4 regions of the Paraburkholderia sp. RL17-337-BIB-A genome follow, and region 1 is predicted to be linked to each of the others. Evidence: riboswitches for the same ligand, from Rfam matches in the RefSeq annotation. Region 1 holds a riboswitch; each other region holds the start of a gene.

Region 1 (5,953 bases):
AAGGCCGCTCTTAATAAGCAAGATTGCGGTTCGCCGAGTCCTTCGTGAGGAAAAGTCCGGAACGCAATGCCGAGCGGCTCACAGGACCGAAGAAGGAGCGAAAAGACTGCAATCCTGAAGAGGCTAACTTAAAAACGTCGGGATAAGTAATGATTTAATTGACGACATTTTATTCCGATTTTCAATTAATTTATTAAGGGTTGTAGGCGGCGAATTGCAGATAATATCGCGCGCCTTTCCCTCGATAGTACCTATACCAAACATGCCCATTGCAGGGGGTAACTTTGGATTTCTTGAAGATTTGGCCCCTTTCGCTACCGACCCTATTAACTCTTAAACTCGTCAATTTCTATTTGTCTGATATTTGGTAAAGAGGCTATTAATTAAATAGTGCCACTTTGTTTGAATTTGTATGATGTATCAGATACGTCTGAATATAGCCAAAAAATGCCTGTCAAAAACGGCTCGGTAAATTTTTTTAAGCTGCTGCGGGACGTTAATTCTAATTGCGCTTAAAAGCTGCTAACCCTTGTCACAAGGGGAAGAGCGGGAGTCCAGAAATTATTACCACGTGTTGTCTATAATACAAGTTGCTTCGTTACGCTTCGTTACGAGTGGTCTCTTAAATTTTGTTTCATTTATGTATCAGTGCTTCTCATCAGACTAGGCCGGTAGAAAATACCTTCCCGGAAGCGGCAATTTATTCCGGTACGGTATTTCGCCTTTTGGTCCGGAACTATTTCCTGATCTGGGCTCGAGAGGTGCACTTCGCGCTGACGTAGGTCGCATTGAATCAGACGATTAATTTATCAGACGATTATGCGTGATTGAATGATTTTTCGTTCATTCGTCAGCAGAAATCCTCTCCAAAGAGCAGAAACATTAATTAGGTATACTTCGTGTTGTTGCGTATTTCGCGTAGCGACGTCCTTTAACGCGAACGTTGTTCGTTTTAATGGCCGGGTTAACGGCCTTGATAGACAGATGTCCTATTCCAGCAGATATTTCCCGAGACCCGGCACTTCATCCGATCAACCTTTTCGACGACGAAAATTTCCGGCCATCCTCGTGCTCGGTGCAGTAGTGCTAGCCCTCGGTGGCTGCGGGGGCGAGAGCTCTGGCGATGATAGTACGCCTGCAGCAACTGCTGATGCCGCCACTCCCGCTGCACCCGCTACACCCGCTACACCCGGTCCTGTCGCTGAGGCGGCCACCAGCGTTGCGGACACGAGCCAGGCCGTTGGCGACACCCCCTCCGCTGTCAACAACGACAGTCCGACCCACAACCGCGTGGTGCTGCGAAGGTCTGGACAAGGAGATTGACGAAACGGTCGGTAACGCTCTCCTGGTCATTGGCCAGGTGCCGTATCGATTCAACAGGTCTCTCGCGGCATCCGGAAATCCGCCTCCGCTTTACGAGTGACGCATTGATCAAGCCGTTATACGGCTCGTGATAGTGACGTCGTCGCAGGGCTTCGTGAGCATTTAAACGAGTTCACGCGATAGATCGCATCGCGTCCGCAATGGATGGCCGTTGGCGAATTGATGTGGATGCTCGCGGACTCAATTCAATTATCAGCAACTCATAGGAAAGAAATGAACTCACACTCTTCGCCTTATTCGCCTTTTTTATAATCTTGTGTGGGCAGCCGCTATCGGCCCTCGCGGCGACGACTACGCGCATCGCCCAGCAACCGCCAGTGAATGGCAATGGCGCCGACCGGTTTGCAATGGACGTGAATTGAAACCTTTGGAGTGCTGGCCAAACAGCGCTGAGCGAATGCTCGAAAGATCTCGACCTGATTTCAGGATTGGGTGTCGGTACGGTTCGCCTTGGTGTTTCCTGGGATTTCATGGTGAAGGCCGATGGCAGCACTTTGCACCAAACAGGGTGGCGTTCCTCAAATCTCTTCTTAATGCAGCCCGTACGCGGGGCATGAAGATTCTCTTCCAGGTGGGTATGTACGCGCCTGCAAGCGCCTACAAATGCGCTGGTACTCAGAGGCCGCCGAGCGGCTCTTCGGGACGGCTTGACTTGTGACGCCGTCTTTTCGAAATATTTGAGCTCGCTCATGGATGTGGTCTTGCCATTTACCGCCGACATCGAGCTGTTAAATGAAACCAACTGGGGTTTCTCGGCATCCGATCCGTCCTACGGAAATCCGAAGGGAATCGCCGGCTACATTCCGACGCGCGAGAGAGCGCTCTACACGAGCGCCAAGACGTTCCTGAATACGAAAGCGCAGTCGGGCTACCGAACGGTTCTGCATACCCAGGGGATCTCTTATTTTTACAACTCGGCTTATCCGAACAATGGTTGGAAGCCGCCTGCATCAAATCCGCTGATCCAGGCAACGGACGACATCAAGGCCGTTGGGAATAAAACGGCAAGTGCCGCCATCCCCCTGAATGCCGCCGTTGACGTGGTCGATATCCATCCGCACTTCAACAGCAGCGAATACGTCATGCTGGTGCAGGCCTTTATCGATACATTGTCGAGCGTTGTTCCCAATGGGCCTAAAAAGCTCTGGCTCACGGAAACCAACAATGGCACCGATGGCACGGACGCTGGACAGACCGCTGCGTTCAACCAGTTGAAAGTGTTGATGAATAACGGCTCTGTGCAGAAGGCGTTCTGGTACGTTGTGCATAATGGCGATCTTGGCAATGGCGAAGGCGATGGTTATTCGATTTACGATACCAATCGCAATCTGATCCCGCCGCAGCTCGCCGCTACCATTAAAGCCTATACCGCTACCATTCCGCGTTCGCAGCGGTTCTTGTCAGGATAGTATGTGACGCCCGTGAAGTAAGCAGCGTATCCGCTGCTTCCATGATCTCAAGCGCCTGCCGGATAGTCTCTTCGCGCGATTTTGGATGCAGTGGGTCCTGACCGGTCTTGCAAAAGGCTTTGCAAACACACGTCGCACTCTATTCGATGCCAATCTCCGCACGGTGAGATTGGCGCGTCGAACAGGCTGAGCCTGCGGGATACATCCCGCTGGCTCTGATCACACTCTCACCAGCAGCTTCCCCAGATTCTTCCCTTCGAACAGGCTATTCAGCGCATTCGGCAATGCGTCGAAACCATCGACGTACGTCTCCTGATACACAATTTCACCGTTCTTCACCCACGGCGCGACCGTCTGCAGCATTTCATCCATCCGGTGCACAAAGTCGCGCGCCAGAATTCCCTGGATCGTCGCGCGCTGAAACAGCATGTGCTGCAAGAAGCGCGGCGCGAGGTCCGGCGTGTCGAGACCGCCGTCGTATTGCGCGATCGCGCCGCAGATCACAATTCGCGCGCGGCGCTTGATGAGCGGAATCACCGCGTCGGTGACCATGCCGCCCACGTTGTCGAAATAGACATCGACGCCGCCGGTCGCGGCTTGCAGCGCTGACTGCAGGCCTTCGGGCGTGGGATGCGCGCGGTAGTCGACCGCGCCGTCGAGCTTCAACGTGTCGGTCAGAAACGCGCACTTGTCCGGGCCGCCCGCGATTCCGATGACGCGGCATCCGGCACGCTTGCCGAACTGCGCAACCAGCGAGCCAACCGCACCCGCGGCACCGGACACGACCAGCGTGTCGCCCGGACGCGGGCGGCCCGCTTCCATCAAACCGAACCACGCGGTGCGTCCCGGCATGCCGAGCACGCCGAGCGCGGTCGAAACCGGCGCTGTGTCGGGGTTCAGCTTCGTCAACTCGCTGTGATGGCACCTGGCGTACAACTGCCAGCCGCTATAGGCCGAGACCCAGTCGCCCTGCTTGAACAGCGGACTCGCCGACGCCACCACTTCACCCACCACGCCCGCGCGCTGGACGATACCGAGCGGATGCGGCACGTCGTAGGTATTGCGTTCGTGCTGCTGGATTCGAATGTACGGATCGACGCTGACGATACGCGCCCGGATCAACACCTCATTCGAAGACAAATGGTCGTCGAGTTCGCTTTCGCGCAACTCGTAATGCTCATCGCTAACGCGTCCTTCGGGACGTTTGACGTAAAACCACTGGCGATTTCGATAACTCATGTGAAGACTCGCTGCTGTCGTAGACGATGAGTGATCTTACCAGTGGGGCAATCGCTCGCCCGCGGCGCGCCTGACCTCGTATCGTCGAACGGATGCGGCGAGGCCGGGTGGCATCGGAACATGCGCGAGATCCCAAGCTTGTTGAAAGGCGCCCGTCCCGTTAGAATCCCCCGGTCACTGGGGAGTAGCCTTCCTTCAATCATTGAAGGATAGCGCGTCAACATACTTGGCCTGCGGGTCATGGCGCGTTCGACCGGGTCGGTTTGGCGAGACCATTGGCGCACTGCTTCGTTCTGGTCGGACGGGTCGCGGTGCGTCATTGGTTTGTCATTACGTCCGACCGCGGAGTTGCCCTGTGAAACATCGTTGTGCCCTGCCAGTCTCCCCACTTGGCCGTCCGTCGTGCCGCTTCCTCTTTGCTTTTGCGGGGAGCCGCGCATGACCGGTCTGCTCTTCGAACTCGCCATCATGCTGGTTGTCATTCTGGTGGCGGCTGAGCTCTTTACCAATGCGCTCGAACATCTTGGCGAGCGCCTGAAAATCTCCGAGGGCGTGACGGGTTCGCTGTTCGCGGCGGTCGGTACCGCATTGCCCGAAACCCTCGTCCCGCTGCTCGCGATTGCAGGCGGCACGGCCGATAGCGCCGTCAATCAGGAGATCGGCGTCGGCGCGATTCTCGGCGCGCCGCTGATGCTTTCCACCCTGTCCACTTTCCTGATGACGCTCGCGATTCTCGGCTCGCGCGGCGCCAAAGGCTGGGTCACGCCGGAGCGCACCGGTTTCACGCGCGATCTGAACTACTTTCTGTGCGCCTTCGTGCTGGCGGCCGCGGCAATGTACGTGCCGCACGAAGAGACGATCGTGCGGGCGCTGTTCAGCGCGGCGCTGGTCGGCGTGTACATCACTTATGTGGTGATGACGTTTCGCGCCTCGAACAAACTGGTCGACGCCGGCCATGGCACCGAAGCGCCGGGCAAGATGCTGCTGTCGCGTCTTGGCTTGCCTACGAATCTGGCGACCATCGCGGTGCAACTGGCACTGGCCGTTGCGTTGCTGGTGTGGGGCGCGGAAGGTTTCATCCACGGGGTGCGGGGCGTGTCACAGGCGCTCGGCGTCTCGCCGCTGCTGCTGTCGCTGCTGATCATTCCGATCGCCACTGAGTTGCCCGAGAAGGTCAACAGCATCCTGTGGATTCGCCGTGGCAAGGACACGCTGGCGTTCGGCAACATCACCGGCGCGATGGTGTTTCAGGGCACCTTGCTGCCCGCGATCGGGATTCTGCTGACGCCGTGGACACCGCGCATTGAAGTGTTGACCGGCATCGTGATCACGCTCGCCGCTGCCGCGTGGTTGCGGATCAATGTGCGCAAACGCGGTGTGCCGGTGTGGGCGTTGCTGGTGTGCGGCGTGTTGTACGCCAGTTACCTGGTGATCACGCTGACTCGCTAAGCGAGTAATGAAAGGCCGGGATGGCCGCGCAAAAGCCGCAGCGACGGCCACAACAAAGGCAGCCTTTAATTAGACGGTCCAGCAGCCGCAGCCGCTGTCGCTGTCGTCATCGCGCTATCCGGCTTGAACACCGTCTTCCAGTCATCCTTCATATCGACGACGAGTCAGCCCTTCACGCCGACTTCGTCCAGGCCCCTGTCGAGCTTGCCGCTTTTCGCCGTGCGGTCGTACGCATATTCCCGTTCGCCGTCGGTGTGATGCACTAGCACGCGCGAAGCGTGGGCCATCACCCGCCGAGGTCCATTCAAGCAAGGGCATATCGCCGTCTGCGTTGACGAAAGGGATCACTGGACGCCTGCCGATCACGCGATCGATAGCGAGCAGTTTCGCCGCGCCGTCGACCAGATTGTCGACCTGCGCAAACCGGGTCAACGAAAACCGCGCCGTTCGTCGACGGTCAAGGCAATGCAGTA
Region 2 (5,953 bases), 870 kb from region 1:
GGCACGCGGCGTAAGCGACAACAGCACCATCACGTCCAGGTACGTCGGGTGATTGGCGACCACGATGGCCGGCCCGCCGGCGCGCAATGCCTCTGCGCCCGACACCTCGAGCTCCATCACGCCGATGCGCTGCAACACCGCGACCAGGGCACGGAAAAACCAGTGGATCACGGTCGTCACCGCAAGCTGACGCGAGGCACGATGCGGCCACAGCCACGCGAGCGGGAACACCAATACCGAAAACAGCAGACCGCAGACGCCGAACACCACGAAGGCCATGCCCGTCGCGAAGAATCGCCAAAGGTAATCAAGGCGCGCGTTCATGCCACCTCCAATGCCAGGCGGCGCCGGCGCCTCGCCAGACGGCGGGCTTGCCCGTTTCCAGACAATGCAGCAGCGCCTGGGTCTGGGTCGCGAAGCTTGCGGCCGGGAGCGCTGCGCCTGGCTCGATTGCGAGGGTTGGCTTGCCTGCTTGGCTGGCCTTGCCTGTGTGGTTTGCTTCACCTGTGTGGCTTGCCTTACCTGTGTGGTTTGCTTCACCTGCGTGGCTTGCCTCGCCTGCCTCACCTGCGTGACCTGCTCCACCTGCGTGGCCTGCCTGCTCAGCGGTCTTCGCTGACTCCGGTTCACCTGCGCCCGACAACGTGCAGACGAGTTGCCCCATCGCTGCTTCGCCGCCCAGCAGGATAGCGATCGCGCCGCCCTGCACTTCGTCTTCAATCGTGCCGTATGCCGGATCGGCTGGTTCGTCGGCGTACACCAGCAAGACCGGCGAGCCGGGCTGGGCGGTGTATTGCGCGTACGCCTCCAGCAACGCGTAGCCGAGCGTCTCGGCACCGGCCGAGATCGCGCTGGCGGCGGAACGATCGCCGCGCGCGATGCCGAATACGCCAGTCATTGCGTTCAACACGGACAGACTGAAGGCCGTTGGCGAGACTGGCTCGCCCGCGCTGATGGCGTGGAGGATCTCAGTTGTACGGCGCAATTCGCCGTGACGCGAGGCGAACACAACCCGGATGTCGTCTTGCGCCACACAGTCATGCGCGACCTTCAGGGCAACGCGGGACAAAGTGCTCAGGCGACGACGCACGATCGGCTCGATAAAGCCGATGTCGGGTGCGGCAGTTGCGGCAGCAGGCCAGCTAGACCAGCGAGCGACCGGAATGGTCCAGTGCAGATCGGGCATATCGGTGTTCGCGCGTAGAAGCGAGGAGAGGCTGAGGGCGCCTGACGGAATACCTGGCCGTCACAGCGTGCGCACCGCGCGGAACGGCAATCTCCAGCCGGGGGTCAATCCAATCTTCTTATATAGGGTTCAGCAATTTAACGGCACTTGGCCCCGGTTATTTAGGCGCCTTTGCCAATTGTCTGCAGGATTGTCTCGGGCTCCCTATGGTCGCCGGAATCATACTGAATATTCTGGATTAAATCAGCCACAAAAGACGTATCTATCTGTATCCGTATCGCAGGTGCGACGAATCACTGGACAACGCCGCAATGCAGGCCCGGTAGCACCTGGTGCATCCGGAATGGGGCTGGAAGGCCACTCGCACTGCGCTCTGCCGGCCAACCGAGCGGTGTTGTATCCACAAGTCGATGCAAATGCTTTCATTTAACTTTCTGAATAGTGTTTCGTTTCGGAACATTTGAAGGCTTCGGTGCCTTTCCGATGAGTGATGCGCTGCGTTATACGCCCATGTGGCGTTCAAATCCCATGGCACGACTGACGAGCGCTTAGCGCAATGCCATTTGCGCAGGGAGCAGCGACACCATGGCGGGAATTGGCGCGTAACGCGCGGCCACGCCTGCTATACTCCGTCCCTCATTGGGGAGTAGCCGCCCCGCGGCATGTCCGCACCGCTGTCATACGGTGCGTCGAACGTGTGGCTCGCGGGGGCGCCTGTCAACAAACTTGGCCTTTATGGCCATGGCAGCCGCAGCCTCTGGCCTGGCGAGACCGATGATCCACACACGCCGCAACAGGGCCCGGCGGTGTCGTGGGTCGTCGCTCGTGCACATCTCGGCCCGAGGAACTAAAACACCGTGAATCAAGCTTTTCTCATTTCGACCGGAGCGGTCACGCTCGCCGAGATCGGCGACAAGACGCAACTGCTCTCGCTCGTCCTCGCCGCCCGCTATCGCAAGCCGATACCGATCATTCTCGGCGTACTGACCGCTACGCTCGTCAATCACGCCTGCGCCGGCGCACTCGGCGCCTGGCTCGGCTCGCTGCTCACGCCGACCATCATGCGCTGGGCATTGGCCGCGTCGTTCATTGCGATGGGCCTGTGGATTCTCGTGCCGGACAAACTCGACGATGAAGAGGCCAACACCAACCGCACGCATTTCGGCGTGTTCGGCGCGACCGTGGTGACGTTCTTCCTCGCGGAAATGGGCGACAAGACACAGATTGCGACCGTCGCCCTCGCCGCGCGCTTTCACGATTTCTTCGGCGTGGTGGCCGGCACGACGCTCGGCATGATGATCGCCAACGTACCGGCGATCCTGCTTGGCGACCGCTTCGCCCACAAGCTTCCGACCAGAACCGTGCACGCCATCGCCGCGGTGATGTTCGTGATTCTGGGGACGATGGCGCTGTTCGGCGTGGGAATTTAAGCAAGCCCACTCATGCAGCGCTCTGCGCGCGCGTTGCTCGCGAAGCAAAACGGCCCACCAGGAATGACCTGCCGGGCCGTTTTTTGTTGCGCCGCAACGTCTGCTGTTCGATGCAACGGTTTACCGCTTACTGCACGACCTCCGCGCTGGACGCTGCCGCCGGCGCCACTGCGGGTGCGGCACCCATCGTAGCCACTTCATTCGAGGTTCCGCCGTTCGTATCCACGGGAATCTTCACGGTATGGACCACGCCGTTGCCGAGCGGGAAATCGGCCAGCGCGCTGCGTGCCAGATACGGCATGGCCCTCACCAGCGACGGCTCGCCGCCCGCGTTGCGCGCCGTCACGTTATAGACCTCCTTGCCGCTGGCACGCTCGGTGATCCGCACGCCGAGCAGGTGCGTGAAAATCGGGTAGCTCTGATTCACGTACGCGGTCGGGAACGGGCCCCATGGGCCCCACGGATCGAACGGCCGACCCCAGTACGGTGCCGGCCAGGGGTTGTAATACACCGGCTGCGCGACCGTTACCATGTCCGAGCGAATCCCGTACGCCAGCCCGACCAGATAGCGGGCCTGTGAAGCGTCGACCTGACGGAACGCGTGCGTGGCGAGTTCGTTGCCGACGAAGCGTTCGTACGTGGTGAGTTCGAGATTGTTCTGCTGATCCGCTGCACGCGTGAAGGCGTAGGTACGGGAAGCGTCATTGCCGCTCCAGTCGGAAAACGCCGTAACCTCGGTGGTCACGTAGGTCGTGCAGCCGGACAGCAGCACCGTCAGCGTGGCCAGCAACAGCGTGGCGCGGCGGGTCCATCGATCGATTTTCATGATCTACCTCGTGTTGCCTGTTATTGCCGGTCTTGACCGGGTTCGTTTGCGCGCAGCCGTCGCCGCGCGGGCGCCCGATAATACGCTGACCTGGCGATTCGGTAAAAAGTTCGACCCGCACGATCCGCCGAGCCTTTGTACAATGGCTCGACAAGCCCGGCTCGCGCGCCATGAGCACGCGTGACGGCTCGAGTCCCATCACTACAGAACGCCATGGCCGATACCGCAACGCCCAATGTGATCCGCCGCGCCGATTACGCGCCGCCCGCCTTCCTGATCGACACCGTCGCCCTGGAGTTCGATCTGGTCCCCGAACGCACCGTCGTCAGGAATACGATGCGTGTGCGCCGCAACCCGGACGCGTCCCGCGCCGCCAATCTCGAACTGATGGGCGAACAACTCGAGTTCGCCGGCGCCGCGATCGACGGCGCCCCGTTCGCCAACGCGCATGCGCACGAGCACGGTCTCACGCTCGACAACGTGCCCGACAATTTCGAACTCACGCTCACCAGTATCTGCAATCCGGCGGAAAACACCACGCTGTCGGGCTTGTACGTCTCGGGCGGCAACTTCTTCACGCAGTGCGAGGCCGAGGGCTTTCGCCGCATCACCTATTTTCTCGACCGCCCGGACGTGATGGCGACCTTCACGGTCACACTGCGCGCGAACAAGGCTGATTATCCGGTGTTGCTGTCGAACGGCAATCTGCTCGAAGAAGGCGATTTGCCGGACGGCCGCCATTTCGCGCGCTGGGAAGATCCGTTCAGGAAGCCGAGCTATCTGTTCGCGCTGGTCGCGGGCAAGCTCGTGGCACTCGAAGAACGCGTGAAGAGCGGCTCGGGCAAGGAAAAACTGCTGCAGGTGTGGGTCGAGCCGCACGATCTGGACAAGACCCGTCACGCAATGGATTCGCTGGTCAACTCGATCCGCTGGGACGAGGCGCGCTTCGGGCTGGAACTGGATCTGGACCGCTTCATGATCGTCGCGGTGAGCGACTTCAACATGGGCGCGATGGAGAACAAGGGGCTCAACATCTTCAACACGAAGTACGTGCTGGCGAACCCCGAAACGGCAACCGACACCGACTTCGCGAACATCGAGGCGGTGGTCGGCCACGAGTACTTCCACAACTGGACCGGCAACCGCGTGACCTGCCGCGACTGGTTCCAGCTGAGCCTGAAAGAAGGCCTGACGGTATTCCGCGATCAGGAGTTCTCCGCCGACATGGCGGGCGGTGCGACAGACGAAGCCGCGCGCGCCACCAAGCGCATCGAAGACGTGCGCGTGCTGCGCCAGATGCAGTTCGCCGAAGACGCTGGTCCGATGGCGCACCCGGTGCGTCCGGAAAGCTACGTCGAGATCAACAACTTCTACACGATGACGGTCTATGAGAAGGGCTCCGAAGTCGTGCGGATGTATCAGACGCTGTTCGGCCGCGACGGCTTTCGCAAGGGCATGGACCTGTACTTCAAGCGCCATGACGGGCAGGCCGTGACCTGCGACGATTTCCGTCACGCGCTCGCGGATGCGAACGGCCGCGATCTCGCGCAATTCGAGCGCTGGTATAGCCAGGCCGGCACGCCGCGCGTCTCGGTACGCACCAGGTACGACGCCGCGCAGCAACGCTACAGCATGACGCTCACGCAAGGTTATGGCGAGGCCGCGCCGGCCGCGCGCGAAACGCAAAAGGGGCCGCTGCTGATTCCGTTCGCAATCGGTTTGATCGGCAAGGACGGTGCGGATTTGCCGCTGCAACTGGAGGGCGAAGCGCAGACCGGCAAGGCGACCACGCGCGTGCTCGAATTCACGCAGACCGAACAGACCTTCACGTTCGTCAACGTCGCGCAGGAACCGCTGCCCTCGCTGCTGCGCAATTTCTCGGCGCCGGTGATCGTCGAATACGACTATTCGGCCAATCAACTGGCGTTCCTGCTCGCGCACGACAGCGACCCGTTCAACCGCTGGGAAGCCGGCCAACGGCTCGCCACGCGCGAGCTGCTGACGCTTGCCGGGCGCGCCGCCACCGGCGTGCCGCTGCAACTCGACGACTCGGTGGTCGCCGCGTTCGCCCGCGTGCTGACCGACGAATCGCTCTCGCCCTCGTTCCGCGAACTGGCGCTGATGCTGCCGTCGGAAGCGTATCTGGCCGAACAAATGGCCGAATCGAATCCGGCGGCCGTCCATGCCGCACGGCAGTTCGTACGCAAGCGCCTCGCGACTGCGCTCAGGAAGGACTGGCTCGCCGTGTACGAAAAGCACCGCACGCCGGGTGCTTACGAAGCGACACCGGAGGCCTCCGGCCATCGTGCGCTGAAGAATCTCGCGTTGTCGTATCTCGCGGAGCTGGACGATCCGGCTGAAGCCGTGCGCCTCGCGTCAGCGCAGTATGACGCCGCCAACAACATGACCGACCGCTCGGCGGCACTCTCGGCCTTGCTCAACGCAGCGGCGGCGAATGGCGGCAGCGTTCAGGCGCAGCAGGCGCTGGACGATTTTTACCGGCGCTTCGAA
Region 3 (5,953 bases), on a different contig from region 1:
CGCCCCCGATCGTTGACAATTACCGTACCGGTTTTGTCGGTGGGGCGGACGTGGACGTGAGGAAAAAGGTGGACTTAGACCGATGAAGTATTTCGCGCGGAGAAGGCGACGCGCGTTTGGGAGTCGCTCCGTTTTGCACTACAAAGTGCCCGACAGCGCCGCAATGCTGTGGCGGCTTCGCCGGGGGCGCATTCGATATGCAGGGGGGGCGAACTCGGAGTAAATTGTGTTTTCGCCTGATATCGCCGTTGCCGTACTCGTCGCAGTGATGGCCGAGTAGCGTTCGCTTTGTTCTATGACGCGACCGCCAAAGTTCGCTAACCTGTCACCTCGACTCTGGAGAACCTCATGACAGATATCGCACTTGCACGCAAAGATGCCTGCCTCGCAGTGGTCCATGCGGTATTGACGGACTTGATTGACGACAGCAATCTAATCGACGCGGCTCTACGTGTTGCGGATTAGCTAGCAGATGATCTTGAAGGCAAGATCACCGAGAACGACGCCGTACTACTTGCTGTCGCCGCACAAAGTCAATCGCGCGATTCGCGAGTGGTACGACGTGGACGGCAACTCGATGGACGCGATGAGAGTCGCAGACTTTGTCATCGATGAACAAATGGACGGGTACGACTGCGCAACCAGTCCACATGAAACGACTTCGTCCGCGAAGAATCCAGGCGCGAGCGGCGCAGTGATTCGGCCAATCGGATCACCGGTGCGGCCCGTTCATCACTGAGGCGCGAGCCTTGCCGATGCGGGCAGGAGTTTCCGCGGCGGGAAACCGAAAGCGGATGCGTCCAATGCTTGACGGTCGACGACGCGGTTCGTCTTCGATCGTCAAGATCTGCGGCATTTCCCAAAATTTACTTCCGTTTTCGTGTCCCATTTGGCGCCTTCCGCCGGGAGGACCGTGCGCCTGCGGCCTTGTGGGAAATTTAGTTCCCGCTGCACGGGAGTGTCTCTCATTGAATGGCAGGACTCAGGCCGTACGGCGGCCGTTCGCAGATCACGCGGGGCGTTCCGATGGAATCGCGCGAAGCACAGCACGAGCAAATTGGCCAATTTTCGACATTGGCTATTGCGGCCGTCACGGGGCGAGCGACATGCCCGTCCCGTCCAGCAGAGCTAGGACGTCCGGGAGTGCTTCCGCGCCCGCGCCATCAGCAAATCCATCAACGCTAGCAGGACAGCAGAGACGACGAACGTCATGTGGATACCGATTCCCCAGGCGAGTTCACGATTGCTCACGCTACCTATCTTCATAAAAGCCTTCAAGACCTCAATTGCCGAGATGGCTACGATTGACGCCATCAGCTTGAGCTTCAGATCACTGAAGCCCACATGCCCGATCCATTCGGGAGTGTCTTCGTGGCCACCAAGTTCGAGTTTGGACACAAAGTTCTGGTAACCGCCGAACATGATCATGAGCAGCAGGTTGCCCATAAGCGAAAGATCAATGAGCGACAGAATGCCGAGAATGGTGTCGTCAGCGCTAATGAACAGAGCATGTCGGGCCATCTCCCAGCTTTCCTGGCCGAACTTGATCAGGATGAGAATAAGGCTCAGAGCAAGCCCGACATAGACTGGCGCAAGCAGCCAGCGGCTCTGAAAGATGCCTTGCTCAAGGATGTGTTCGGCGATGTTGCTTGGACGGCCGCTTGTTTTATCTGTGGGACGGGTTTGTGTCATGAAACAGGAGGTAACGGGTTGGGAATGAAAGCTCGCCTGGGCGAGTTGATATGCACTCGATTGAAGGGGGAGGATCTTCAGAACAGCTGCAGGTGCTCGACCAGAATCGCGCAACCAATGCCGATGAGCACGACACCGCCCGCCAGTTCTGCGCGCCTGCCTACGACGTGACCAATGACACGGCCAAGTAGGACACCGATCGTGACCATGAGCGTTGTGGCAAGGCCGATTGCAGCAGCAGTGGAATAGATGTTGACGTTCACAAAGGCAAGGCCAGCGCCAACCGCCATCGCATCAATGCTTGTGGCAAAGCCGGTCAGCGCGAGCAACCAGAACGAATGAGCGGCCGGTTTCGTCTCCTCGGCTTCCTTGACGGAAAAGCTGTTGAAGACCATGCGGGCCCCGAGAACAAAAAGCAGTGTGAACGCGATCCAGTGATCCCAGGCGGAGACATATTGGGCCGCGGCTCGCCCGAGGAACCAGCCAACCAAAGGCGTCAACGCTTCGATGACACCGAAGATGATGCCGGTCCGCAGAGCTTCGCGCCAGTGAGGGCGATGAAGAGTGGCCCCTTTGCCAATTGCTGCTGCAAAGGCATCGGTCGACATTGCAAAAGCGAGGAAAAGCGTTGCGACGGGATTCATAAGAGAAGTGAGTCGTGGTCGGGCGGAAAACCGCGACACACCGCCGCGCCCGACCGGTCGCGAGGTGTGTCGATGGTCTTGCCAACCAAAGGGCTACCTGCACCACGGTCTGTGCGACCGAGGATGTTGGCGCAGGCGCTTCTGGGTAGAAGCCGGCTACTCCCCAAAGACAGGCCTCAGCGTACCATCAAAGAAAGGTTTAGGTAATGAAACTCGCATGACATAGCCGGTTTTGCTCCAAGACCTCAAGGTGTCTGACGAGCTCGTCGAGTCGATTGAGCGCGGCGATCTGCTCCAGCAGCCTCGGTTCGAAGACGTCGTGCTTCAGCGAGCTTGAAGAGGTGTATGCCGATTGCATGAGACAGGACTCGGCCAGGAACAGCCACTAGCATTGCGCCGCTGGATGACCGGACCCGGTCGAGGCTGTGTGAAAACGCATTGATCGCCTAAACTGAATCAACGCACTGAGATCGGTTGTCTCATGGAGCGATTCGTTGAAGGCGATGACCGCAAGCAGGTCGCACTACTTCCCGAATGCGTCGACGACTATATCGGACAGGACGATCCAGTCCGGGTCATAGATGCCTTCGTCGATGAACTGGACCTTGCGGAACTCGGTTTCAACGGTATCACTCCCGCAGTCACCGGCCGCCCGTCCTACCACCCAGGCGTGATGCTCAAGATCTACGTCTATGGGTATTTGAACCGCGTGCCGTCTAGCAGACTTTCGCCGCGACAACGGCTCGGCCATTCGCAACGTATGCCGTCGTTTCATCGAGCTGTGTCGCGGACTGAAGCTGCTATCCAGCGACACGGTGGCCATCGACGGGCTCTTTACCAAGTGGGACTTCGTCTACGTCGCAAGGAACGACGAGTATCGATGCCCCGCCGGCGAGCGCGCAATCCGTCGATTCACGACCATTGAAAACGGGATGACGCTGCAGGTGTACTGGCCCAGCGCCTGTCCGCGTTGCCCACTCAAGGAGCGATGCTCACCCAACGATTACCGCCGTATCCGACGATGGGAACACGAACACATACTCGACGCCTTGCAGCGTCGGCAATAAAGGCGATGAAGATGAATGGAACCTAAGGCCCGGAGGGGCCTTTTACGCTCGAAACGTTACGTTAGCGCGGGCCGGAATTACCAAACTTGCTTGGTCGGGCTGGCGAGATGAGTTTCAGTGAAAAGAAAACAGTTTCCACACGGCCTCGGTCAGTTGCGGACGGTCGATTCCACGATTGTTGCACCGCTCGAATCTGGCACCCTGTCGGGAAACATCTACGGCATACCCATCATCCGGCAGCTATTCCGGTACCTATTACTTTCATGTGACGGGTCAGCAGTAACAGGCATTCTCGCGGGGCGACTTCGAGTTATTGGTTCCTAAGCCAATCTTGCACCGAGGAGAGCAAGCGCCTTTTCGTTTATCTTCCGCGAGGCATCCGCGACGAACTTTGCTGCGGTGCGCCGAGGAATTCCCATAGTGCGGGCAAAATAAGTTCTCAAACGGGCTGGGTCGTCTGGCAATTTGCCATCCACAAGTTGTCGAAACGCTGCACGAAACCCGCTTTTCTTTTCGGCAGGCAAATGCCAGATGTCAATTTCGAGATCCTTCTTCTCGATGTTGTTGACCTTGAATGTTGTCCACATCCGCTTTATAAACGGATTTGCAGTGAAGTTTTTGTATCCGCGAGCCGCGTATAAGATGCTGAGGAAATGAGCCTCCTCAAGAAACCCAATTATGTTTGGTTGTCCAGATTGCCACTGCCACAGGCTGTCGATCATGGAAGCAAGAATCTTGCATTCGGAGTGCGTAGCAGCGAACAGTTCGCCACCGTTATATTCAACACGCTCATCCTCGCCCGGCTTGATTTTTATGTTTTGCCAGTCATTAAGGGCCGCCCTCATCTGCTGCCGCGTAATACCATTTATGGCCGAATTTATTTCGTGCACTTCATTGCCAAGCGTATAGGTAATGCATCCAAATTCATCGATAGTGTCGCTTAGCTTTTCTACGTTTGAATTCCAAACGCAATCGCTGTCAAGAATGATGAATTTTTCCGTGGACGCGTTTCCGGCAATGTGTTTAATAACGTCCAGAATGTAAAACTGATTTCCCCAAAATTTAGCTTTATCTCGCGGGAGCCTGTAGGTGACAGGAAGCTGGATAACTTCCACACCAAGTCGATCAAACAGAGCCTGCATGTCAAAACCATCGACACTTCTAATATGGGTGTTTGTATAGAAGACGTGCCTTGCGCGCGGATTATTTGCAACACTCGTGACGTAAAAACACGCAACGCAGCGCCAGTAGACGTCCTGAAAAGCGAGCGTTGAGGAGCGCTCTCCAACTTGCGGGAATGCGGTTTCGTTTTCTTTCGAGTCAGCTACGAACCATGTTCCGATTGAGATGCCCATTGTGCGCCCCAGTTAAAAATAGAAGTGCTGCGACACGCTGCGCCGATTGCGGGCAGTACTCAAGTCACGAAAATATGACCGCCTTCGGTGGTCTTTTCACAATAGACCCTCCAGCGATAGTTTCATCCTCGGCATACCTGCATCCGCCAAAAGATCGAAGGACTCGGACGATTTGACGCTCGAATCCGCGTTTGCCACACCGGCGTGGCAAAAGACGTTCGCGATGTGAGATCGAAGGTCTCTTGTGGGGTCGAACAGAGACTTTCGGGGAGCGAAGCCGGGGCACGGCTGCGGGCCTCGCGCGAACATTCGCGGCGCGCTTCGCTGACCTACGCTGCGAATGGCGAGGCGGGAACAACGCTTGCTTGTCGAAAGGCAAACCGAAGGAGCGTGACATGGCCGAACAGCACAGACCCGGCGAGAAGGTTCAGGCGTCTGGGATCTACAAGGTGGTGAAAGAAGGCGGCGCCGGTGCCGGCTTCGAAGTGACGTGTGTCGAAGGCGAGCATTTACCCCCCAACGCGCAGCGGCAAGGGTGCGCACTACGAGTTGGTTCACGGCGCGACGCACTCGCACAAGCACAGCGAGCTCGGCAGCGGCGACAAGTAGGTATCAGTCGGCAGCAAGACGGCATCGTCACTCGAAGGACGAAACGACTTGACGACGAGACGCCGGGCGCGGCGGCATGTCACCGGGCGCGGCGGCATGTCACCGGGCGGGTTGCCGCCATCGTAGGGAAGGATACGTCCTATGAGAAGGGCGCCTGGAACACGGTCAATACTTCCCGCTCTGGTGCTTTTGCTCGCCGGCTGTGCCGCTGGCGGCAGGCCGTATGCCGGGCCTGCGAGAAGCAGCAGCCAGCGCGGTAGCCCACGATGACCTGGGCTCTCGCTACAGAACTAACAGGCACGCCCGGACCTCCGTTACCGCGAACTCGTTTAGTGTCGAAAGCGCAGCGAACTGCCTGATTGGAACCCTTGAAGTTAGCCAAAAGCTGAAGGACGAGATCGACAAGCTGCCGCTTCTCGCAAAAATGGATTTATACGCCCACATGACAGTAGGTAAATCCCTCAGTCCCCACGATTCGCGATTTAGCAAGATGATTGAACTTACGCGAGCACGAAACGCCTTCGTCTATCCGCGTTCGAAGAAGACCGGATTTGGCGTCGAAGGCATACAGGAGACAGTGGCCGAT
Region 4 (5,953 bases), 1.7 Mb from region 1:
TCTCTGCGCGATGGACGAGTGCATGGCAATAGCCGCGGGCCCCTCTGGAGGATCTCTACGCATTGCGTCGTGTTCTTCTTATGCCACTACCGATTTGCTGGAGGTACTAGCGGCTTATCGGCTGCAAGACCCACGCATGCAGTTCGAATTGACGGTATTCGATGACATGGCAGATGTCACCGTGGCGAATTTCGACATTTGCTTCAGCATAGAGCGCCACTTGCGCGATCCGTCGCTGGTGTGCCGTCCGCTCGTGCAGACACAGGATGTGATTGTCGCGAGCCCCGCGTACCTGTCTCGTCGAAGCCCACCGCGAACACCATTGGAGCTCTCTTCGCATGATGTACTCGTGACATCGGACGCCCCTGGCCGTTACTGGGAGTTCCGCGGCAAACACGGCACCCAGCGCGTGGTGATGCGACCTATCCTGAACATGCAGAGTCCGCTTCTGGTGAAGCGCGCGGTGCAGGCTGGCCTCGGTATAGCGCGCCTGTCAAAGCCGCTCGTTCAAAGCGAGTTGTCGGATGGCACATTACGGCCGCTGCTGACGCATGTCGAATTGTGCGGCAATGAGCGGACCGTATGGATTCTTTACTCGGGACAATCGCATATGGCGCTGCCACGCAGAAGGTTTGTCGACTTCGTTGTCGAACGTTACCGTCAAAGTGCGACGGAAGACGAGAATGAGACCGCAGTCCCTATGGGATTGACCGGGTCTGCATTAGCCAGTTTTCTTTAGCTCAAGCACGTATCCGGCACGTGTCACCGTATGAATCAGTTTGACGCAGAATTGACATCCCACACGTTCGCACGCGCCGTCGTGGCCCTGAAGCGCCATCTGCTGCGCGACGCCCTCGACCGCAAACAACGCGGCGAACGTTTTGCGCCATGGCATCGCTTCACTGCGGTCACTCAAGTTCCGTCCGCTTTCTGAGCAGATGTGCTTCCTTTGCGCTACTGCGCTGCCGGCACTTCAACGTGACAACGCTCTTCGCACCACTCGTACCATCCTAAATTCCAGGCAAACTTCAGGTTTCGCTCTTGAGTTGTCTGTGCACTTTACAAAGAAGTCCTTCGAGGCGAAATGAAAGTGTCGACTCGATTTATCGCGGGAGAAGAGGGCCGGCTGGATAACCGTTACGTTGCGGTCCGATTACAGTTTTGTCATCGGACATACTCACCGATCGTCTTTATCGAGGCTCAAATCCTTACGCATGCTCAATCCCTGAGACTTCATAGCGATCTTCAATGAGCGTTATCGATAGAACCAAATTCACCCGCCGGTTGACCATCGACACACTGATGCAAACCTCAAGTGGAAGATCAGATGCTCGACATCATCAAGCGATTCAATGTACGCAATTCGGACAACAGGACTCGCGCAGAGCATGGGCGGCACGAGAAGGTGGGTTCATATCTTCGACACGTCCTTTCGCGCGGCGCGCAAGTAGGTTTGGTGGCGTCGCTTGGCGCGTTCGCGAGCCTATGCTTCGCCCAGAGTCAGGCTGCGACCGCAAGTACAAACAACGTTGCGCAGGGTCCGTCGATTGCGACATGTGTAGCATGCCATGGTGCGCTGGGTGCCGGAAGTGAAATGGGCATGCCGCGGCTGGCAGGCAGGAATCCGGAGTACCTTGCACACGCGCTGTCGATGTTCAAGGCCGGCACGCGTGTCAGCCCTCAGATGCAGGCGGTCGCTCAGAACCTGTCGGACAGCGACATGCGAGCTCTCGCGGTCTTCTTCTCGAACCAGCATCCGCCGCTTGTGAAAGCTTCACAGCCGCCAGCGCCGGAGCTCGTCGCGGCCGGCAAGCAACTTGCCGAAGTGGGAGCGGGCACGAGCGTACTGGCATGTTTCAGTTGCCACGCCGCGGGCGGCAAGGGCGATGGCGCGCGCTTCCCCACTATCGCAGGCGAGCCCGCCGCTTTTACCGTCGCCCGGCTGCACGAATTCCAGGCGCGCGCAAAAGCCTCACCTCCGAAAGCTGGAACAATGACGGCGGTAGCGGCTACGCTGAATGACACGCAGATCGAGCAGGTCGCCGCTTATCTGTCCGTTACCGGGCCCTGAATATCTGGAGCACGGAGCACGGAGCACGGAGCACGGAGCACGCGACTGGCACTGGCTTGTACAAACGGGTTCGGGACAAGCTGCTCCGGGCGGCTAGCCGGCGAACAGAGAAATGCCAACGGGGCCTTGACCTGACCGGGACGCCCTTCGCGGCGAAACAAAGCCGGTCTCCCCCAATGCCAGCCGGTGACCGCTCCGAATGGAATATCTGCTGAACGCCACGAGCTTCCGGCGTGATGACTTGCCTCTCGTAACACACGGCGCGATAGAATCGCGCCTGCTCATTGGGGAGTAGCCGCCTCGAACGCGATGTTCGAAGGCGCACGTCAACATACTTGGCGAGTCGAGAGACCCGCTATGGCGTGCGCAGCTAAGTGCCTGGCAAGACCGATGACACGCATTCCGACCGGACCGGGTCGCCGGAATGCGCGTCATTGCGTTCTTTCAGCGCGGCTCGGGTACAACAACCCATGCAATCCTTCCTTGTTTCGACCAGCGTGGTCGGCCTTGCCGAAATTGGCGACAAGACTCAACTCCTGTCCCTGGTATTGGCAGCGCGATATCGCAAGCCCATTCCCATCATCCTTGGTGTTTTTGCCGCTACCATCATCAACCATAGTGCATCCGGCGCACTCGGCGCGTGGCTTGCGAGCGTGCTGAGTCCGGGAATTCTGAATTGGGCGGTAGTCGCGTCGTTCGCGGTGATGGCAGTGTGGATTCTCATTCCGGACAAGCTGGACGACGCTGATACGGTGTTGGCGAAAAACTCGATGGGTGTGTTCGGCACAACCGCGCTCACATTCTTTCTCGCTGAGATGGGCGACAAGACCCAAATCGTCACCATTGCTCTCGCTGCGCGATTCCACGAGTTCTTCGGGGTCGTCGCGGGTACGACGCTCGGCATGATGTTGGCAAATGTGCCCGTCATCTACCTGGGACACACGTTCGCCGACCGCCTGCCAACAAAGGCGGTCCACATTCTGGCCGCCATCATTTTCGTTGTCCTCGGTGTGCTCGCCCTCAGGACCGCGCTGTACCCGCAAGCGCACCCGCTGTTCTAATTCGAGAGGTTGCTTCGTCCGTTCAAGGCGTATGCCGTCTCCGGCGAGTGCCTTGAGATTTGCACCGCGTCAGCGCGCCGGACCGCTCCACCAATTCGTTAGACAAACAACGCTCTGAAGAGCGCTGAAAAATCGGCATGCCCGCACTTTCGTTATGGGCACTGTTTCGATCAATAACGCCCCAATTATCTGGCGAAGTCTCTTGTGACAAAGGAGACTCAAGTGTTCCAGCATTTTTTGCAGGGCGGGCGCCGCAGCCGCCAGGAACCGTTGTCACCTCCGCCAACGCTGATCTACCGCTCACCCCGTCACACCTTCCCTGGCACGGTCCACGTTGCACGCACGGTGCTGGAATAAGCCGGTGCGCTCCATCGTTTACTCGTCGTGCAACCACGTCCTGAGCGGTCCTGAGCGGCGAGGCCTATCGCGGCTAGGCCCGCGCCGTGAACTTGCGCCAGCACACCGATGTGCTGGGCGACGCCGACGACACGACGTCGAAAACGTCGGGGATTCATGTGGCCATACATCATGGACAAACTGCTTCGTTTCGGGACATTGCTCGCATGTCTCGGCTTCGCCGCGCCTGCACTCGCGCAAACCTACGACGAGCAACCGGTGCCGGTCGACAGCGCGAATTGCCGCGCCGTTGTCGGGCAGGCAGAAATCGATGGGACGATGCAGCAGGTCGTCGGACGTGCGTGCCTGCAAAGTGATGGGACCTGGCAGATTGTGCAAAGCCAGGATGGCAGCGTGCCGTGGTACCCCGTCGCAGCCTATCCCTATCCCGACGCCTGGTGGTGGGGGCCGCCGATATTCATTGGCGGCGGCGTGAGCCTGATCTTTGTCGACCATTTCCATCACTTTCATCATTTCAACCACTTTCATCAGTTTGGTCACGATCACTTCGCTCCAATCGGCACGGGCTTTCATCGCGGCCCGTTCCCCGGCGGTGGTATGCGTGGTTTCGGTGGGATGAGGGGATTCGGTGGGACGAGGGGAGTCGGCGGCATGCATGGGTTCGGCGGCATGCATCGGCGCTAGCCCAACTTTCCCTGTATGCGGCTCGTTGCCCGGCACCGGAAAGACGTTCGACCAGTTCCGCGCAGACGACGCCTCATGCCGGCAATTTGCGTTCAACCAGGTGGGTGGCGTGTCGGCCAACCAGGCGGCAACCGCGAGCGCGGTCGGCAGCGCCGCCATTGGAACGGGGCTCGGCGCGGCTGCGGGTGCGGCGTTCAATGGAGGCGCCGGCGCGGCCGTGGGCGCGGGTGTCGGCTTGCTAGTCGGGAGCATGGTTGGCACGAGCGCCGCACAAGGCTCGGCCTACGAAGTGCAGCGCCGCTACGACTATGCGTACCTTCAGTGCATGTATGCCGCCGGCGATCGCGTCCCGGTTCGCGGGCACATGATGGTCGCGCCCGGGGGCCAGCCCTATGCGCCGCCGCCCCGAGGCGTGCTGCCACCGCCGCCTCCGCCAGCGAGTTGATGGTGAAAGTGGTAGATCTCGACAAAACCGGGAAAGCCTCCTTCGTGCACGGGGTGCGCGTGGCCGGGACCGCAATAATATTCGGCGCTCGCAGGATCGGTCATCATGTACTCCTGATCACAGGAATTCATCGATGTGTCGTAAGGCGCCACGGCACCGCCGCCCAGCACCGAGGCTGTAAACACCCCTGTCAAAGGGGGCAAAATGATGTGCCGCACGGTAAGACCTCATCTGATACGGCGGAACGACTCCGCTAAAGATTTAGACCCGGCGCGGCAAGCATGTCCGGGGGTCGTCCAGGGGAAATCAGGGCGTGACGAGCAAAGACGTATGCAGGCCCATCGAGTCGTGGCCAGGCTCGATCGCACCTAAGCGTTATGCCAGGCGAAGGTCCGGACGGCGCGTTAGAAGCGGCGTGCAGTCGGTCGACATCAAGATGCGTCTGTAGCGGATGTCCGCGCGCTGCTCCACACCGCCGTCCGAGGCGTATTCATAGTTGTCGCGCAAGACTACGAGCTGCGCGCGCGAACACGTGTCGAGCGTTGATCATTCAGGCCACCTGCTCACTACAGAAGCAAAACGGCCGGTGCCGCGAGCTTATCCCCGTGTCCGAGAATTATTTTCATGTCCGCCGCCGTCCGGTCAGGATGCACGCCCCATCATGGCAAACACCTGTCTGCTGTAGTTGTTCGCCGTCGATAATCAACCTGACAATGCCGTTGCGACAGCGCGATAGCGGTATGATTGCCGGCATCCCGCGCAACGATCAGGTGGGCAAGGACTGGGCCGGTGTGCGCCTCGCCCCGCCGAGCCGGTCGGTCACCGCGGCATCATCCGGGTATGGCTTCGTGCGCGAGGGCGAGGAGATCGAGGCCGCCGTCGACGGCATCTGCATTGCGAACTTCCCGGAAGAGACGGCCGTGGCCCTAAGGATGTCGATCCGAATGGCTCACGCAGCCAGATTGTGCGAGACATTGCTGATATGTGGAGGCAGGAGGTATGTCCAGATCTAGTCCTCTACGGTGGACCAGACGGTCCGCTTTTGCTAACTATGCGGTTGCAATTCTGTCGGTTGCTGTGGTACTCGTCGCCGCGCTGCTATTAGAACCTCACACGCGCAGTAGTCCGTTCGTATCGCTGTCTCTTTGCGCGATCATGTTTAGCGCCTGGTTCGGTGGCCTCGGCCCGGGTTTGCTCGCGACCGTACTGTCCGTTGCAGCTTTCACCTATCATTTTGTCCCGCCGGTCGATTCGTTCGAAGTTATGCCTGCGGACTTGTCGCGCATCGTCCTGCTTGCGGTGGCAGCGCTGTTCGTGGTGTGGCTGAACGTTGCA

The links. Region 1 has a riboswitch for manganese ahead of P0D84_RS00045 (sodium:calcium antiporter). Riboswitches for the same ligand answer to the same signal wherever they lie in the genome.
Region 2: linked by a shared signal. The riboswitch ahead of P0D84_RS04170 (TMEM165/GDT1 family protein) and the one ahead of P0D84_RS00045 (sodium:calcium antiporter) in region 1 are both predicted to bind manganese.
Region 3: linked by a shared signal. The riboswitch ahead of mntP (manganese efflux pump MntP) and the one ahead of P0D84_RS00045 (sodium:calcium antiporter) in region 1 are both predicted to bind manganese.
Region 4: linked by a shared signal. The riboswitch ahead of P0D84_RS07960 (TMEM165/GDT1 family protein) and the one ahead of P0D84_RS00045 (sodium:calcium antiporter) in region 1 are both predicted to bind manganese.

Annotation. Positions count from the first base shown of each region.
Region 1 covers NZ_JARESY010000001.1:8,299-14,251, reverse strand. Annotated here, with positions in the region: gene P0D84_RS00055 (hypothetical protein) at 2,073-2,792, shown strand; gene P0D84_RS00050 (NADP-dependent oxidoreductase) at 3,012-4,031, opposite strand; yybP-ykoY riboswitch at 4,199-4,369, shown strand; gene P0D84_RS00045 (sodium:calcium antiporter) at 4,470-5,480, shown strand; gene P0D84_RS00040 (hypothetical protein) at 5,645-5,767, opposite strand.
Region 2 covers NZ_JARESY010000001.1:874,412-880,364, reverse strand. Annotated here, with positions in the region: gene P0D84_RS04180 (lysophospholipid acyltransferase family protein) at 1-324, opposite strand, end outside; gene P0D84_RS04175 (beta-ketoacyl synthase chain length factor) at 308-1,186, opposite strand; yybP-ykoY riboswitch at 1,816-1,994, shown strand; gene P0D84_RS04170 (TMEM165/GDT1 family protein) at 2,044-2,616, shown strand; gene P0D84_RS04165 (DUF4136 domain-containing protein) at 2,744-3,442, opposite strand; gene P0D84_RS04160 (hypothetical protein) at 3,441-3,626, shown strand; gene pepN (aminopeptidase N) at 3,656-5,953, shown strand, end outside.
Region 3 covers NZ_JARESY010000004.1:731,715-737,667, forward strand. Annotated here, with positions in the region: gene P0D84_RS48335 (TIGR00645 family protein) at 1,129-1,692, opposite strand; gene mntP (manganese efflux pump MntP) at 1,770-2,336, opposite strand; yybP-ykoY riboswitch at 2,348-2,513, opposite strand; partial or broken gene P0D84_RS48345 (transposase) at 2,818-3,166, shown strand; gene P0D84_RS48350 (hypothetical protein) at 3,724-4,758, opposite strand; partial or broken gene P0D84_RS48355 (hypothetical protein) at 5,154-5,367, shown strand; gene P0D84_RS48360 (hypothetical protein) at 5,591-5,953, shown strand, end outside.
Region 4 covers NZ_JARESY010000001.1:1,749,367-1,755,319, forward strand. Annotated here, with positions in the region: gene P0D84_RS07945 (LysR family transcriptional regulator) at 1-739, shown strand, start outside; gene P0D84_RS07950 (hypothetical protein) at 770-934, shown strand; gene P0D84_RS07955 (c-type cytochrome) at 1,328-2,071, shown strand; yybP-ykoY riboswitch at 2,346-2,527, shown strand; gene P0D84_RS07960 (TMEM165/GDT1 family protein) at 2,542-3,132, shown strand; gene P0D84_RS07965 (hypothetical protein) at 3,661-4,173, shown strand; gene P0D84_RS07970 (YMGG-like glycine zipper-containing protein) at 4,145-4,618, shown strand; gene P0D84_RS07975 (hypothetical protein) at 5,359-5,631, shown strand; gene P0D84_RS07980 (ATP-binding protein) at 5,618-5,953, shown strand, end outside.